One region of the Mesorhizobium sp. M1182 genome, then DNA from elsewhere that is predicted to be linked to it. Evidence: riboswitches for the same ligand, from Rfam matches in the RefSeq annotation. Region 1 holds a riboswitch; the other holds the start of a gene.
What was found. A riboswitch is a leader RNA that binds a small molecule or an ion and turns the genes downstream of it on or off. The one in region 1 is predicted to bind cobalamin.

Region 1 (6,990 bases):
CCGGGCTGTCAGCCTCGGCGATGCCGACAGCCTCATCTATCATCCGGCAAGCCTGACCCGTGCTCGTCAGCCGATCCGCAAGGATGCGCATCTGGCCGATGGAGTCGGCGAGGACCTCATGCGTCTCTCGGTGGGTCTTGAAGACGTCGATGACCTAATCGCCGACCTGCGGCGGGCTCTGGACGCCTTGTGATGACCTGTCGTCCGGCCAGTCCTGCGCTCACGCACAAACCTGGAGCCTTGCCATGGCATTCCTGAGCGGTCTTTCCGCGTTTCCCATCACGCCCGCCGATCGTGACGGCCGCGTCGATACCGTTGCTCTGCGCAGGCTGATTACTCGGCTTGGCGCCGCTCAGGTCGACTCCATCGGTCTTCTCGGCAGCACCGGCACCTACATGTATCTGACGCGCGAGGAACGGCGACGGGCGCTCGCCGAGACCTTGGACGAAACCGGGGGACAAATGCCGGTCGTGGTGGGTGTGGGCGCGCTGCGCACCGACGAAGCAGTGAGGCTCGCGCAGGACGCTAAGGCCCTTGGGGCTGCCGCGGGGTTGCTTGCCGCCGCCTCTTACACCCCGCTCACTGATGACGAGGTGTTCGAACATTTCTCCACGGTGGCGCGCGAAAGTGGCCTTCCGATCGTCATCTACGACAATCCAGGAACGACGCATTTCCGTTTCACCCCAGCACTCGTCAGCCGCCTGGCAAACGTGCGGGGGATCGTCGCTATCAAGAATCCGACAGACAAGGGCGATGCGATCAAGAGCCATCTGGCCGACCAGAGGCGCACTGTGCCGGAAGGGTTCTCGATCGGCTACAGCGGCGACTGGAACGCCGCAGAGGCCATGATCGCCGGCGCCGACACATGGTACAGCGTCCTCGCCGGCATCCTGCCCGAGGTCTGCGTGAAGATCGTCACGGCGGCGCAACAGGGCGATGCGGCCGAAGCGCGACGGATCGATGCCACGCTTGCGCCGCTCTGGAGCCTCTTCAAGGAGTTCTCGAGCCTTCGCGTCGTCTATGCACTTGCCGAATTGCTCGAGATTTGCCGTGCCGACCCCCCGCGTCCCATCCTGCCTCTGCCCTCAGCAGCGAAGCGCCAGATCGCCGCCGCGTTGGAACGCTTGCCATCGGATGTCAACCGGTGAATAGCGAACCCGGCGGCCAGTGAAAGGACTATCATGTATGTACCCGCGCATTTCGATGAACCGAGCCGAGAAGTCCTCTACGAACTGATCGAGAACAGTGCACTTGGCATGCTGATAACCCATGGCCGGAGCGGTCTCGACGCCAATCACATCCCCTTCGAACTCGACACGTCACAGGGAGAAAACGGTACCCTTTACTCCTGCGCGATTAATACACGTGCCGAAGGAAAGTGCACATTCTCACTCGAGTGACTTATTTCAAAGGATGTGATCGCGTTTTGGCACATTCACAGCCGACATGCGGCAGCCGGTAACTCACCACATGGTGAGCAACCAGGAAACCTTCCGGCCTACACTTTCTCCCGGAGCGCGCGTGCTGCAGCAACCATGTTCATGAGGGCAGGGCGGACCTCCTCCCACTTGCGGGTTTTGAGGCCACAGTCCGGGTTTACCCACAGTTGGGCATCGGACAGTCGCTCGCGGGCAAGCATGACGAGATCCGAAATCTCGCCGACTTCCGGGACCCGTGGTGAGTGAATGTCGTAGACTCCGGGCCCGATTTCATTCGGATATTTGGAGCTCGTGAAGGCGTCCAGCAGTTCCATTTTCGAGCGCGACGTCTCAATCGAAATGACATCCGCATCCATTTCAGCGATCGCGTCGATGATCTCGTTGAACTCCGAATAGCACATGTGGGTATGGATTTGAGTCGCGTCCTTTACACCCGTTGAAGCGATCCGGAAGCATTCGACAGCCCAGTCGAGATAGTCGTTCCAATCAGACTGGCGCAGTGGCAATCCTTCGCGAAACGCGGCCTCATCGATCTGGATCATCCTTGCGCCGGACCATTCGAGATCCGTCACTTCGTCGCGGATGGCGAGCGCGATCTGGCGGCATGCTTCGGAGCGGGGTACGTCGTCGCGAACAAATGACCAGTTGAGAATGGTCACTGGGCCTGTGAGCATTCCCTTCACAGGGTTTTCCGTAAGCGACTGGGCGAACTGCCACCAGCGCAGCGTCATCGGATTGGGCCTCGATACGTCGCCGAAGATGATGGGGGGGCGCACGTAACGCGACCCATAGCTCTGCACCCAGGCATGCTGGGTGAAGGCGAAGCCGGACAGCTGCTCGCCGAAATGCTGTACCATGTCGTTTCGTTCGAACTCACCGTGCACCAGCACGTCCAGCCCGATCTCTTCCTGCCAGCGAATTGCAGCCTCGATCTCCTTCTTCAGGAAGGTCTCGTAGTCGACATAGCTCAGCTGGCCCTTCGCATGAGCGGCCCGCGCCCTGCGTACCTGCGGCGTCTGCGGGAAGGACCCGATGGTCGTCGTCGGGAACGGCGGCAGCCCGAGCGTGCCGGCCTGGACTCTGGAGCGCTCGGCAAAAGCGCTCTCTCGTCGCTTCATGCTGTCGTCAATGCTGGCGATCCGCCCCTCAACCAGCGGGTCATGGATCTTCGTGGATGTCACGCGAGTGGCGGCAGCCTCGGCAGACGCTTTCAACGCGCCTGCCACCGCATCCCTGCCTTGGGACAGGGCCCGGGCAAGCAACACCAACTCGTCGGTCTTCTGGGCCGCGAAGGCGAGCCACGACCTGATGTCCGCGTCGAGTTCCGTCTCCATGCGGAGGTCGATCGGCACATGCAGCATCGAGCAAGAAGGCGCGATCTCGACGCGGTCCAAGGGCCAGCCGGCGACGATCGGTTTGATGCGGTCGAGAATGGCGGGCAGGTTCGCACGCCAGACGTTGCGGCCATCGATCAAGCCAAGCGAGAGCACCAGATCCTTCGGTGCGAGCCGACCCACCGTTTCCAGCTGCTCGGGAGCGCGCACGAGATCAATATGCAGCCCGGCCAGGGGCAGAGAAACCGCGGTTTCGAGATTGTCTCCCAGCGGCCCGAAATAGGTAGCCAGCATGATCTTCAGCTCGGGCGCGGCTTTCGACAGCTGGCCATAGGCGAATTCGAACGCAGCTCGTTCGTTCGGGTTCAGATCGAGGACAAGCGCTGGCTCATCGATCTGCACCCAATCGGCGCCCGACAGCTTCAAGCTCCGCAGGAGTTGCTCGTAGACGGGCAGAAGCCGTGGTAGGAGCGCGATGGGATCGAAGCCTTCGGCAGGCGATTTAGCCAGCTTGAGGAAGGTGACCGGTCCAAGGATGACTGGGCGTGTGTGAATGCCGAGGGCTTTAGCCTCGAGGAAGTAATCAACCGGCTTCGTCGACGAAAGAGCGAACGTCTGATCATCGTCTAGTTCCGGCACAATGTAGTGATAGTTGGTGTCAAACCACTTGGTCATTTCCATCGCGGCTACGCCAGGCCGATGAGCCGCATGCTGGTGACCACCGTGCCCACAATCCTCCGTCTGACCTTGGTTGCCGCGCGCCATAGCGAAGTAGATGTCGAGTGGGACCTCGCCGCCATTCCAGCCGTAACGGGACGGAAGGGCGCCGACCATGGCTGCGGTGTCGAGCACATGGTCGTAAAGCGAGAAGTCGTTCGACGGGATTTTCGACACGCCGCGATCGCGTTGCTCCTCCCAGCTAGCGGCACGGAGCGCCTTCGCCGTCGTGAGAAGGTCGGCAGCGGACGATTTTCCGGACCAGTAGCTTTCAAGCGCGAATTTCAGTTCTCGCCGACGACCGAAGCGGGGCACGCCGAGCGTTGCTACAGGAATTTGCTGAGAGACAGTCATGCCAGACCCCGATGGTTGGGGCGTCGGTGACAAGGAAGGCGCTAGCAGGCCGGCACGAACGCCAGGCTGCAGCGGCCACCGAGACACCCCGCCCGTGGACGTAATTCGCCGTGGCAGGTCTCCTGGCTCGCGGGGTCATAGCCTCTACCCGTCTTCCCAAGGCTATTCGCCTCAGTGACATGAGTGGGGTTGGCTCGCCGCTAACAGTTGCGGGGGCAGCGCCGGCATCGCACCGGCTTCCCTCTTAGCTCCGCTGCGGCAGCGCCGTACGGAGAACCACGACGCGGGAGACAATTACAGCAGTTCGCTTCTTTGTCAACGCCGCATAAAGAAATGTTTATGTCGTTATGTGAAATTTCCGTTGGCATGTTCCAAAGGTCGCCTCGAAAGCGAAAACTGTGGAAGCCTTGAGCGGCCGGTAAATCAAAGCAATGACGCACGGCGCCCTTGTCCAGGAGGATAGGAGTTCGTCGGCTGCCGGCAGCAAACATACCGGCAAGCGCCGTGGTGCTGCTTAGCGCATCATGCGAACCACCTCGGCGTCGAACTTCGGCTCCGAGGTTTCGACCGCTTCGTTGGTGATCTGCTCGCGACCATATTCGGCTCAATGGCGAGGCTGTTGCCCATGTGGAAGCTGTTGGCCGTGATGCCCTCGGTGATATGACACAACGATTTCGGGGGGAGCACACCGAGGCCAGGCGCAGCGGCGTGTTGCGAAGTGATCGAGGCCAATGTCTCGAACTGCTTGTTCGCAGCCCACCGGCTCAAGGTAACCCGGCTCAAACCACCGGGCCAGCTCAAGTCCTGTCCAAATGAGGCCTGAGCGGCAAATCGTCGTGCACGCGCACGGTTTGGCGTTCGATCTTGTGATGCGTCTTGGGCGGACAATCGCCACGGTGCAGCGCGCAGAAGCGGTCCCCAATTGGGAAGCCGAGGGCGGTGAGGGCAAGCCAGCGCCACAGGCGGAAGGGGACTTGGACCTGTTTGCCCTGCTGGACCACAAGTTCGCGACACAGGGCCTCAAGGAGAAGACCAAGAGCGATTATGCGCGGGACCTCGCCAAATTCATCAAAAGCAGCGGGCAGTCAAAGTTCGGCGCCGATTAACATGGAGATAGCCATCGCGGCGGACCGCCCAGGCGGACCGCAAGCCGGAATACAACCGGGTGCAGGCGGCCAAGCTCGTCCACAAGATGGCGTCGGGCACACACCGGCGATGGGAGAGCGGACCGCGGAGTGCAGGAACTTCACGCCTATCCACGCTCCCGTGGACGTGTCCTGCGGCACATCGGCAGCGATATTGAGGAGGCAGTTGAGCTTCTGGTCGAGCACTCTTACCTGCCACTACCTACGCTTAACGTCATCTCGTACTGAAAACGCACCACGCAAGGTCGAGATGTAACATGCGCCCTTCGTGGATGGTTCTAAGCTTCCTCGGGCGCGGTCAATCTGTGATAACGGTCGCTTGGAACCTCCATCACCGCGACGCGATCAAGGTTGGCGTATCGCGCTCGGTAGTAACCTTCTTCCTCCACTTCGGCGAAACTACACTGGGGAACGTGAAAGGTCGCAGCTTCCAATCCGAAGAAAGTCGTAGCGGTTTCTTCATCCAAGAAGTTCCACTCATCTTCTCCGTCGTCATATGTGACGCGAACATAGGAGGCCATGCGCACGGCTTCCTGATCACCCATCTCTGCGATGATGGCATCGCATTCTTTCTTCAGCTTTCCTGAAACCTCACCCTTATCCCAGTCATCCAAAGCCCGATAGATTTCTGGATGATAATACTCTGGCATCTCCTCTACATCGTCACCGATAAGCTCAATGGTGCGGACATATTGCGGATTTATCAAGAGTATTTTGTTGTCAAGGCTCCAACAATACAGCCATGGCCTGCTTGTGTTATTTCTACGTAGATTATGAAGTTCCTTCAACTGACGTAAAATCGATTCACGCGCCTTTTCATCGATAGGATATTGGCGGCTGCCAACAGTCGTCTTGATTCTGAGCGTGCCGTATCGCGTTTCGGCATCGGCAATTGCAAACGGGCTCGTGCGCCACTCCTCGACATCAATCTTCCAGCCCAGCAGCTCCTCGACCGTGCATTTCAACGTGAGACAAAGGTCCTTGATCTGCTCGATGTTCAACTGCGTTTTGCCTGTTTCCCAACGGGCCACAGTCTGTTGCGTCGTTGCCATCTGCTCTGCCAAATCTTTTTGAGTCATGCCCAGTCGAACCCTAAGCTCTTTCATGTTCATAACTCACCTCGCGTGTTCAACACACGCATTGCGGATGAATTAATCTAACACGTCAAGCGTGTTCAAAAATCGCAGCATGTGTTTTTAGGGCGTCTTCGAGGCTCCGGCAGCCGTTCGTGACCACTTGCGCAAGACACAGGGCTGGTACACAGCACGAATGGGCGATCAAAAATTACTGCTGCGATGCTCGTCATCAGCCAAGCTGCCGCCGCACCTTCCACTAGGGTGCCAAGGTTCGAAATGAGTGCAGCCGACCATAGCGAACGGAAGGTCTTGTGCTCAAAAGGAACGAGTGAAGATGTTCTCTTCGCCATTGTGGGAAGCCTCGGGATTGACCGCGGGGCTGGATTTGTTTCGCCTCACTCAACCATGGCCTCGCCGTACAAGCCAAGCTGCCACAGTGCGCGCCTGCTAGCCCAGAAAACTTGGCGGCCTTACAGGCATGCGCAGGACGCGCGAAGCCGCTCAACTCCCCCAGATGGGTCAGCCATCGAAGACCGGCATCACTTGCCCGTTGAGCGGCTATACGATAATGCTCCGCGCTAAGCAGGAAGCGCCAAAAATTCGAGCGGCGACTTCATTCTCCTATTCAGGAAGGAACTATGAGGCGGCAGACGCGACCATTCACCGTGGAAGTCAAACAAAAGCGCAATTATCAAAAATCCGCACGTTCCATCTGGGGCAATTTCGATATCGCCGCGGCGATGGCCGAGACAACAAAGGAAGTCGAGCCGTTAAATCGTCAGCTTGTTGACTCTACTGTAGTGGTCCTTGATGCTGAACCTTTGCACGAACCGCGAGTGGAGCATTTCATGGCCAATCCTCTGGAAACCGAGTCAGCAGTAGTTAGCGAACCGGCAGACAAAACGGAAACGCCAAAACCGAAGGC
Region 2 (6,990 bases), on a different contig from region 1:
AAACACGATGTCGAGGGAGCCGAGAACGGCGGTGACGTCGGCCAACATGTGGCCGCGACACAAAAAGTCCATGGCCTGGAGGTGCGCGAAGCCGGGCGCGCGCAGCTTGCAGCGATAGGGTTTGTTGGTGCCGTCGGAGACCAGATAGACGCCGAACTCACCTTTCGGCGCCTCGACCGCCGCATAGACCTCGCCGGCCGGCACGCGGTAGCCTTCGGTGTAGAGCTTGAAGTGATGGATCAGCGCTTCCATCGAGCGCTTCATCGCCGCGCGCTTCGGCGGCACCACCTTGCCGTCGAGGTTAGACACCGGCCCGCTGCCTTCCTTGCCGAGCAACAGGTCGACGCACTGGCGCATGATTTTCGCCGACTGCCGCATCTCTTCCATGCGTACCAGATAACGGTCGAAACAGTCGCCGTTCTTGCCGATCGGAATGTCGAAATCCAGCTCGGCATAGCATTCGTAGGGCTGCGATTTGCGCAGGTCCCACGGCGCGCCCGAGCCGCGCACCATGACGCCGGAAAAACCCCAGGCCCATGCGTCGGCCAGAGACACCGTCGCGATGTCGACATTGCGCTGCTTGAAGATACGGTTGCCGGTCAAAAGCGCGTCGAGATCGTCGACCGATTTCAGGAATGGGTCGATCCACTTGCCGATGTCCTCGATCAGCTTCTGCGGCAGATCCTGATGGACGCCCCCGGGGCGGAAATAGGCAGCATGCATGCGCGAGCCCGAGGCGCGCTCATAGAACACCATCAGCTTTTCGCGCTCGACGAAGCCCCACAGCGGCGGCGTCAGCGCGCCGACATCCATCGCCTGCGTCGTCACGTTGAGGATATGCGACATGATGCGGCCGATTTCCGAATAGAGAACTCGGATCAACTGGCCCCGCTTCGGCACCTCGATACCGAGCAGCCGCTCCGCGGCAAGCGCAAAGGCATGCTCCTGGTTCATCGGCGCGCAATAATCGAGCCGGTCGAGATAGGGCACGGCCTGCAGATAAGTCTTGGCCTCGATCAGCTTTTCCGTGCCGCGATGCAACAGACCGATATGCGGATCGACGCGATCGACGACTTCGCCGTCGAGCTCCAGCACAAGGCGCAAAACGCCATGCGCCGCAGGGTGTTGAGGGCCAAAATTAATGTTGAAATTGCGGACGGAGGTTTCAGCCATTTTTTCTATATACTCATTGCCCCAGTACCGGAGCTTCGATCCTCAACAAATCAGATTTTGATGTCCTTACCCTGTGCCTTCAGGGCAGCTTGTGTCTGCCGGAGTGCCTCAGGGACGATGGTTTTTTGGAAGTACTCGGCCAGATACGGCAGTTTGGCCATATAGGCCGGCGTCTTTGCCAAAATACGCGACCCCATCGGCGACGCGTAAAAGTCATCCATCGCCTCCACTTCATCGGGATCGAAGGCTTCCAGCAGCATCAACGCCGTCAGATGCTCTAGAGTCTCCGAGTTATCCAGCAATGCTCGCTTGATGAAGTCATCAGCAAACTCACCCGCATCGCTGTCTGAAATCGAGGGATTGGCTCCTTTCAATTCAGCTATCGTTTGCTGCCGCAAGGCGGGCGCCATCGCTTTGAAATTTGCGTTCATGTTGAAATTTCGAACATAGCGCAAGGCAGCGCTGACCGCTTTGGGATCATATTTTTGCAGCTTAGACTCAAAATTGCCGTCAGGAATGCTATCCGCTCGACCCGTCAAGTCACCGGCCAACAGCGCGAAAAACGATACGATCACGATCGGAAGCCAATGCCGTGATATTTTTATCATTGTTTCGCCTTTTCGTCGCCTGGAAGCACGTAATCCGTACCTTCCCACGGAGACAGAAAATCGAAATTGCGGAATTCCTGCTTGAGCTCCACCGGCTCGTAGATGACGCGCTTGGCTTCGTCGTCGTAACGCACCTCGACGAAGCCGGTCAGCGGAAAGTCCTTGCGCAGCGGATGGCCTTCAAAGCCGTAGTCGGTCAGGATCCGCCGCAGATCGGGATGGCCCGAAAACAGCACGCCGTAGAGATCGTAGGTCTCGCGCTCGAACCAGTCGGCGCCGGGATATATCCCGGTGATCGACGGCACGAGCGTCTCTTCGTCGGCCTGGACCTTGAGCCGGATGCGGATATTCTGCTTCGGCGACAGCAGGTGATAGACGACGTCGAAGCGCTTTGCCCGTGACGGATAATCGGCGCCGCAAACGTCGATGATCGAAATGAACTGGCATTTCGGGTCGTCGCGCAGGAAGGTCACCACCTCGATCAGGTCGCGCGGCTCGACCGAGATAGTGAGTTCGCCATAGGCGAGCACCGCCGCGCCGATCCGGCCGATCAGCTTCTCGCCGAGATAGGTCGAGAGGTCATTCAACGCCTGGGTCATGCCGCTCACCGCTCGATCGTGCCGGTGCGGCGGATCTTCTTCTGCAGCAGAAGGATGCCGTAGAGCAGCGCTTCGGCGCTCGGCGGACAGCCGGGCACGTAGATGTCGACCGGCACGATGCGGTCGCAGCCGCGCACCACCGAATAGGAATAATGATAATAGCCGCCGCCATTGGCGCAAGAGCCCATCGAGATGACGTAGCGCGGCTCCGGCATCTGATCGTAGACCTTGCGCAGCGCCGGCGCCATCTTGTTGGTCAGCGTGCCGGCGACGATCATGATGTCGGACTGGCGCGGGGACGCGCGCGGCGCGACACCGAACCTCTCCGAGTCATAGCGCGGCATCGACGTATGGATCATCTCGACGGCGCAGCAGGCGAGGCCAAACGTCATGAACATCAGCGAGCCGCTGCGCGCCCAGGTGATCAGCGCCTCGGTCGAGGTGACGAGAAAGCCCTTGTCGGCGAGCTCGTTGTTGATCTCCAGGAAGAATGGATCGTCGGACCCGACCGGCCTGCCGGTGTTGGGGTCGATGAGGCCCTTGGGCTTCGGCGCGACGAGCGTACCGGAACTGTCGTTCAATCCCATTCCAGCGCTCCTTTTTTCCATTCATAGGCAAAGCCGATGGTCAGCACCGCCAAAAACACCATCATCGACCAGAAACCGAGCATGCCGATCTGGCTGAACGACACCGCCCAAGGAAACAGGAAGGCCACCTCCAGATCGAAGATGATGAACAGGATCGACACCAGGTAGAAGCGGATATCGAACTTCATGCGGGCGTCGTCGAACGAGTTGAAGCCGCACTCATAGGCGGAAAGCTTTTCCGGATCGGGGTTGCGGTAGGCCACCAGGAACGGTGCAGCGAGCAGCGCCAGCCCGACGATCAGCGCCACGCCGATGAACAGGACGATGGGCAGGTACGAACCTAAAAGTGCGTTCATGCTGCAGTTTCCGTTGGCGGCCAATCCACTCTGATTACAGCACCGGACCCACTTGCGGAAGCGTGACAGTTTAACCACTGAACCGTTTTAAGGGGGCTCTATGCTGCAACGCGGCGAGGGTTAGCGCAGCGCTTTCGGCGAAGCAAGTCAAACCTTGTTCAAATCGCGGTGCTGGACGGCATATCCGGGAAAACTGGTCCGATCCGCTCCTGTTTGATTTCCTTCACTTTTTACTCCACTTTTCTCTCCTGACATGGATGCCGCCAAAACCCTGCTAGCATGGCACGGAATCGCAGGTCATTTTCTCTGTCTAAAATCCTCCGGATGCCGCCTTCATGAAGGAAAAAATCTCGCTTGCCACGGCCCGCCGCATCGCGCTCGCGGCACAGGGATTCAATGACCCGCGACCCACCGGCACGCCTGACCGCCGGCATCTGGCCCGCGTGCTTGCCCGTACCGGCCTGCTGCAGATCGATTCCGTCAGCGCCGTGGTGCGCGCCCACTATATGCCGCTCTATTCGCGGCTTGGCCCCTACAAGCTGGCGCTGCTCGACGACGCCGCCGTAACGCGCAAGCGCATGGTCTTCGAATATTGGGCGCACGAAGCCTCCTTCTTGCCGGTCGAGACCTATCCGTTGATGCGCTGGCGCATGCAGCGGGCCGAGTGCGGCGACGAAATGTACAGCGGATTGGCCAAATGGGGCCGCGAGCACGCCGCCTATATCGAAGACATCTATCGCGAGGTCGCCGAACGAGGCCCGATCGCGGCGTCGGCTTTCGAAGGGCAGAAGGGTTCGGGCGGCTGGTGGGGCTGGAGCCATGCCAAGCACGCCTTCGAATGGCTGTTCTGGGCCGGCCGCATCACCACGGCGCATCGCCGCGGCTTCGAACGGTTCTACGATCTGCCGGAGCGCGTGCTGCCGCCAACAATACTGAGTCTGCCAACGCCCTCCACCGAAGACGCTCACCGCGAATTGCTGCGCATCTCGGCCCGCGCCCACGGCATCGCCACGGCAGGAGACCTGCGCGACTATTTCCGCCTCTCGCCCGCCGACATCAAGGGCCGCATCGAGGAGTTGGTCGAGGCCGGCGACCTGTTGCCGGTGAGCGTCGAAGGCTGGAACAAAACAGCCTATCTCCACAAGGACGCCCGTTTGCCGCGCAAGATCGAGGCGCGCGCCTTGCTCGCGCCGTTCGATCCTGTCGTCTTCGAGCGGTCGCGCACCGAGCGGTTGTTCGATTTCCACTACCGCATCGAGATCTACACGCCGGCCGAAAAGCGCCGGTATGGCTATTATGTGCTGCCATTCCTGCTCGGCGACAGCATCGTCGGGCGCGTTGACCTCAGGGCCGACCGCCCGGCCGGCGTACTGCGCGTTCATGCCGCCTATGCGGAGCCCGGCGCCTCGCTGCAAACCGCAGCCGAGCTTTTCGAAGAATTGAAGCAGATGCAGGGCTGGCTCGGCCTGGAACGCATCGAGGTGACCGCTGCCGGCGACCTCGGCCGGCCGCTCGCGGATATCGCCGCGCCATAGACGTGCGTTGACACGACTGCCCCCACAAGCCTAAATCCGTTCCAGACGGTCCCCTGCCCGCAACGGCAAGGGCCAAGAGGGAATGCGGTGCGAAATCTCGATTTCAAATCCGCGGCTGTCCCCGCAACTGTAAGCGACGAGCCAAGGCCGAAAACCACTGGGATGTTCCCGGGAAGGCGGCACCCAGGCGATGACCCGCGAGCCAGGAGACCTGCCGTCTAGGACATAAGAATCCGATCGCCTGGCGGGTTTTCCGGGCAAGGAGCCTGATTTGGAACGCGACAGCAGTTTTCCGGCTGAGACAGCGGATTTATTGTCCGGCCTTGGTGATTCCCCGGCCGGCGTTACCGTCATCGTCTGCTCGTCATGCCGTGACGAGACCGGTTCGGACGCTCATCCGCGCGCCGGCGAACTGCTCGCAGAGGACACGCGCCGCGCCGCTTCCAGCGAAAACATCAAAATCCGCACCGTCGAATGCCTCGGCAATTGCAAGCGCCGGCTCAGCGCGGCCATGCTGCGCGACGGCTGCTGGAGTTACGTCTTCGGTGATCTGACCACGACCAGCGGCGCCGATCTCGTCACCGGGGCAAAGCTGTTTGCCACCTCGACGGATGGGCTCATTCCTTGGCGCGGCCGTCCCGATTGCCTGAAGCGCGGCCTTGTTGCCCGCATCCCTCCCCTCGACCTTTTGAAGGACCTGACATGACCGCTGCCTCCCTTTCACGCGTTTCCTGCACCGTGGTCACCGGCTTTCTCGGCGCCGGCAAGACGACGTTGATCCGCCATTTGCTCGAAAACGCCAAAGGCAAGCGCCTGGCCATCATCGTCAACGAGTTCGGCGACATCGGCATCGACGGCGAGATTCTGAAGGGCTGCGCCATCGACACCTGCCCCGAGGAAAACATCGTCGAGCTGGCCAATGGTTGCATCTGCTGCACCGTCGCCGATGATTTCGTACCGGCGCTGGACCAGATCCTGTCGCTGACGCCGAGGGTCGACCACATCCTGATCGAGACATCCGGCCTCGCTTTGCCCAAGCCGCTGGTCCAGGCCTTCCAGTGGCCGTCGGTGAAAAGCCGCGTGACGGTGGACGGCGTCATTGCCGTGGTCGACGGACCGGCGCTGGCTGATGGCCGCGTAGCCAACGACATGGACGCCCTGCAGGCCCAGCGCGCGCAGGACGAGACGCTCGACCATGACGATCCGGTCGAGGAAGTGTTCGAAGACCAGCTCGCCTGCGCCGACCTGATCATCCTGTCGAAGAGCGACCTGATGGACGCAGCCGGCTCGGCCCGTGCCAATGCCGTCATCGGCAAGCACGTTGCGCGGGCGGTGAAGATCGTACCGACTTCGCAAGGCAAGGTCGACCCGTCGGTGCTGCTCGGCCTCGGCCTCGCCGTCGAGGACGACATCGAGAACCGCAAGACCCACCACGACGACGAGCTCGACCACGAACATGACGATTTTGACTCGTTCGTCATCGACATCGCGTCTGTGTCCAACCCGGACGAGCTCGCACAACGGGTCGCCACGGCGGCGGAGGAAGAAAACGTGTTGCGCGTCAAGGGTTTCGTCGAAGTCGGCGGCAAGCCGATGCGGCTCCTGCTGCAGGCCGTCGGTCCGCGCGTCAACCACTATTACGACCGCGCCTGGACCGCTGAAGACGACCGCCGCTCGCGCCTGGTCGTCATCGGCCTGAAAGGGCTGAACCGCCCGGCCATCGAGCGTATCCTCGCCGGCTGACCCCAGGTACGAGCCGCGATGCACATCCTCACCACCACATCCGCCTCGCTCGACGATCTCGCCGAGCCTGTCGATCTCAGGCAAACGCCTGCGGATGTCGTGGCGCTGTCCTTCACCGACAGCGACCTGGCCGGGCTGGCGGCGGCGTGGAGGGCAGATGCGCACCGCCTGCCGTCGATGCGGCTCGCCGCCTTGCGCGACCTGCGCCATCCGATGTCCGTCGACCTGTGGATCGACAGCGTCGCCCGCCACGCCAAGGTCATTCTGGTCCGCATCCTCGGCGGCTATGACTGGTGGCGCTATGGCTGCGACCAGCTCGCCGCTATCGCGCGAAATCGCGGTATCAAGCTGGCGCTGCTGCCGGGCGAGAGCCACGACGAGGATTTGCG

Region 2: another riboswitch for cobalamin. It lies ahead of NKH33_RS10990 (DUF1636 family protein); the one in region 1 lies ahead of metE (5-methyltetrahydropteroyltriglutamate--homocysteine S-methyltransferase).

The regions. Positions count from the first base shown of each region.
Region 1 covers NZ_JAMYMD010000024.1:50,792-57,781, reverse strand. The annotation lists gene NKH33_RS23665 (trans-sulfuration enzyme family protein) at 1-193, shown strand, start outside; gene NKH33_RS23660 (dihydrodipicolinate synthase family protein) at 246-1,148, shown strand; gene NKH33_RS23655 (FMN-binding negative transcriptional regulator) at 1,182-1,400, shown strand; gene metE (5-methyltetrahydropteroyltriglutamate--homocysteine S-methyltransferase) at 1,499-3,844, opposite strand; cobalamin riboswitch at 3,940-4,140, opposite strand; gene NKH33_RS23645 (hypothetical protein) at 4,696-4,950, shown strand; gene NKH33_RS23640 (helix-turn-helix transcriptional regulator) at 5,268-6,101, opposite strand; gene NKH33_RS23635 (MFS transporter) at 6,164-6,415, opposite strand; gene NKH33_RS23630 (transposase) at 6,704-6,990, shown strand, end outside.
Region 2 covers NZ_JAMYMD010000007.1:31,943-38,932, forward strand. The annotation lists gene NKH33_RS10960 (NADH-quinone oxidoreductase subunit D) at 1-1,173, opposite strand, end outside; gene NKH33_RS10965 (DUF2059 domain-containing protein) at 1,224-1,781, opposite strand; gene NKH33_RS10970 (NADH-quinone oxidoreductase subunit C) at 1,778-2,380, opposite strand; gene NKH33_RS10975 (NuoB/complex I 20 kDa subunit family protein) at 2,386-2,967, opposite strand; gene NKH33_RS10980 (NADH-quinone oxidoreductase subunit A) at 2,958-3,323, opposite strand; gene NKH33_RS10985 (winged helix-turn-helix domain-containing protein) at 3,659-4,858, shown strand; cobalamin riboswitch at 4,888-5,091, shown strand; gene NKH33_RS10990 (DUF1636 family protein) at 5,130-5,564, shown strand; gene cobW (cobalamin biosynthesis protein CobW) at 5,561-6,601, shown strand; gene NKH33_RS11000 (cobaltochelatase subunit CobN) at 6,620-6,990, shown strand, end outside.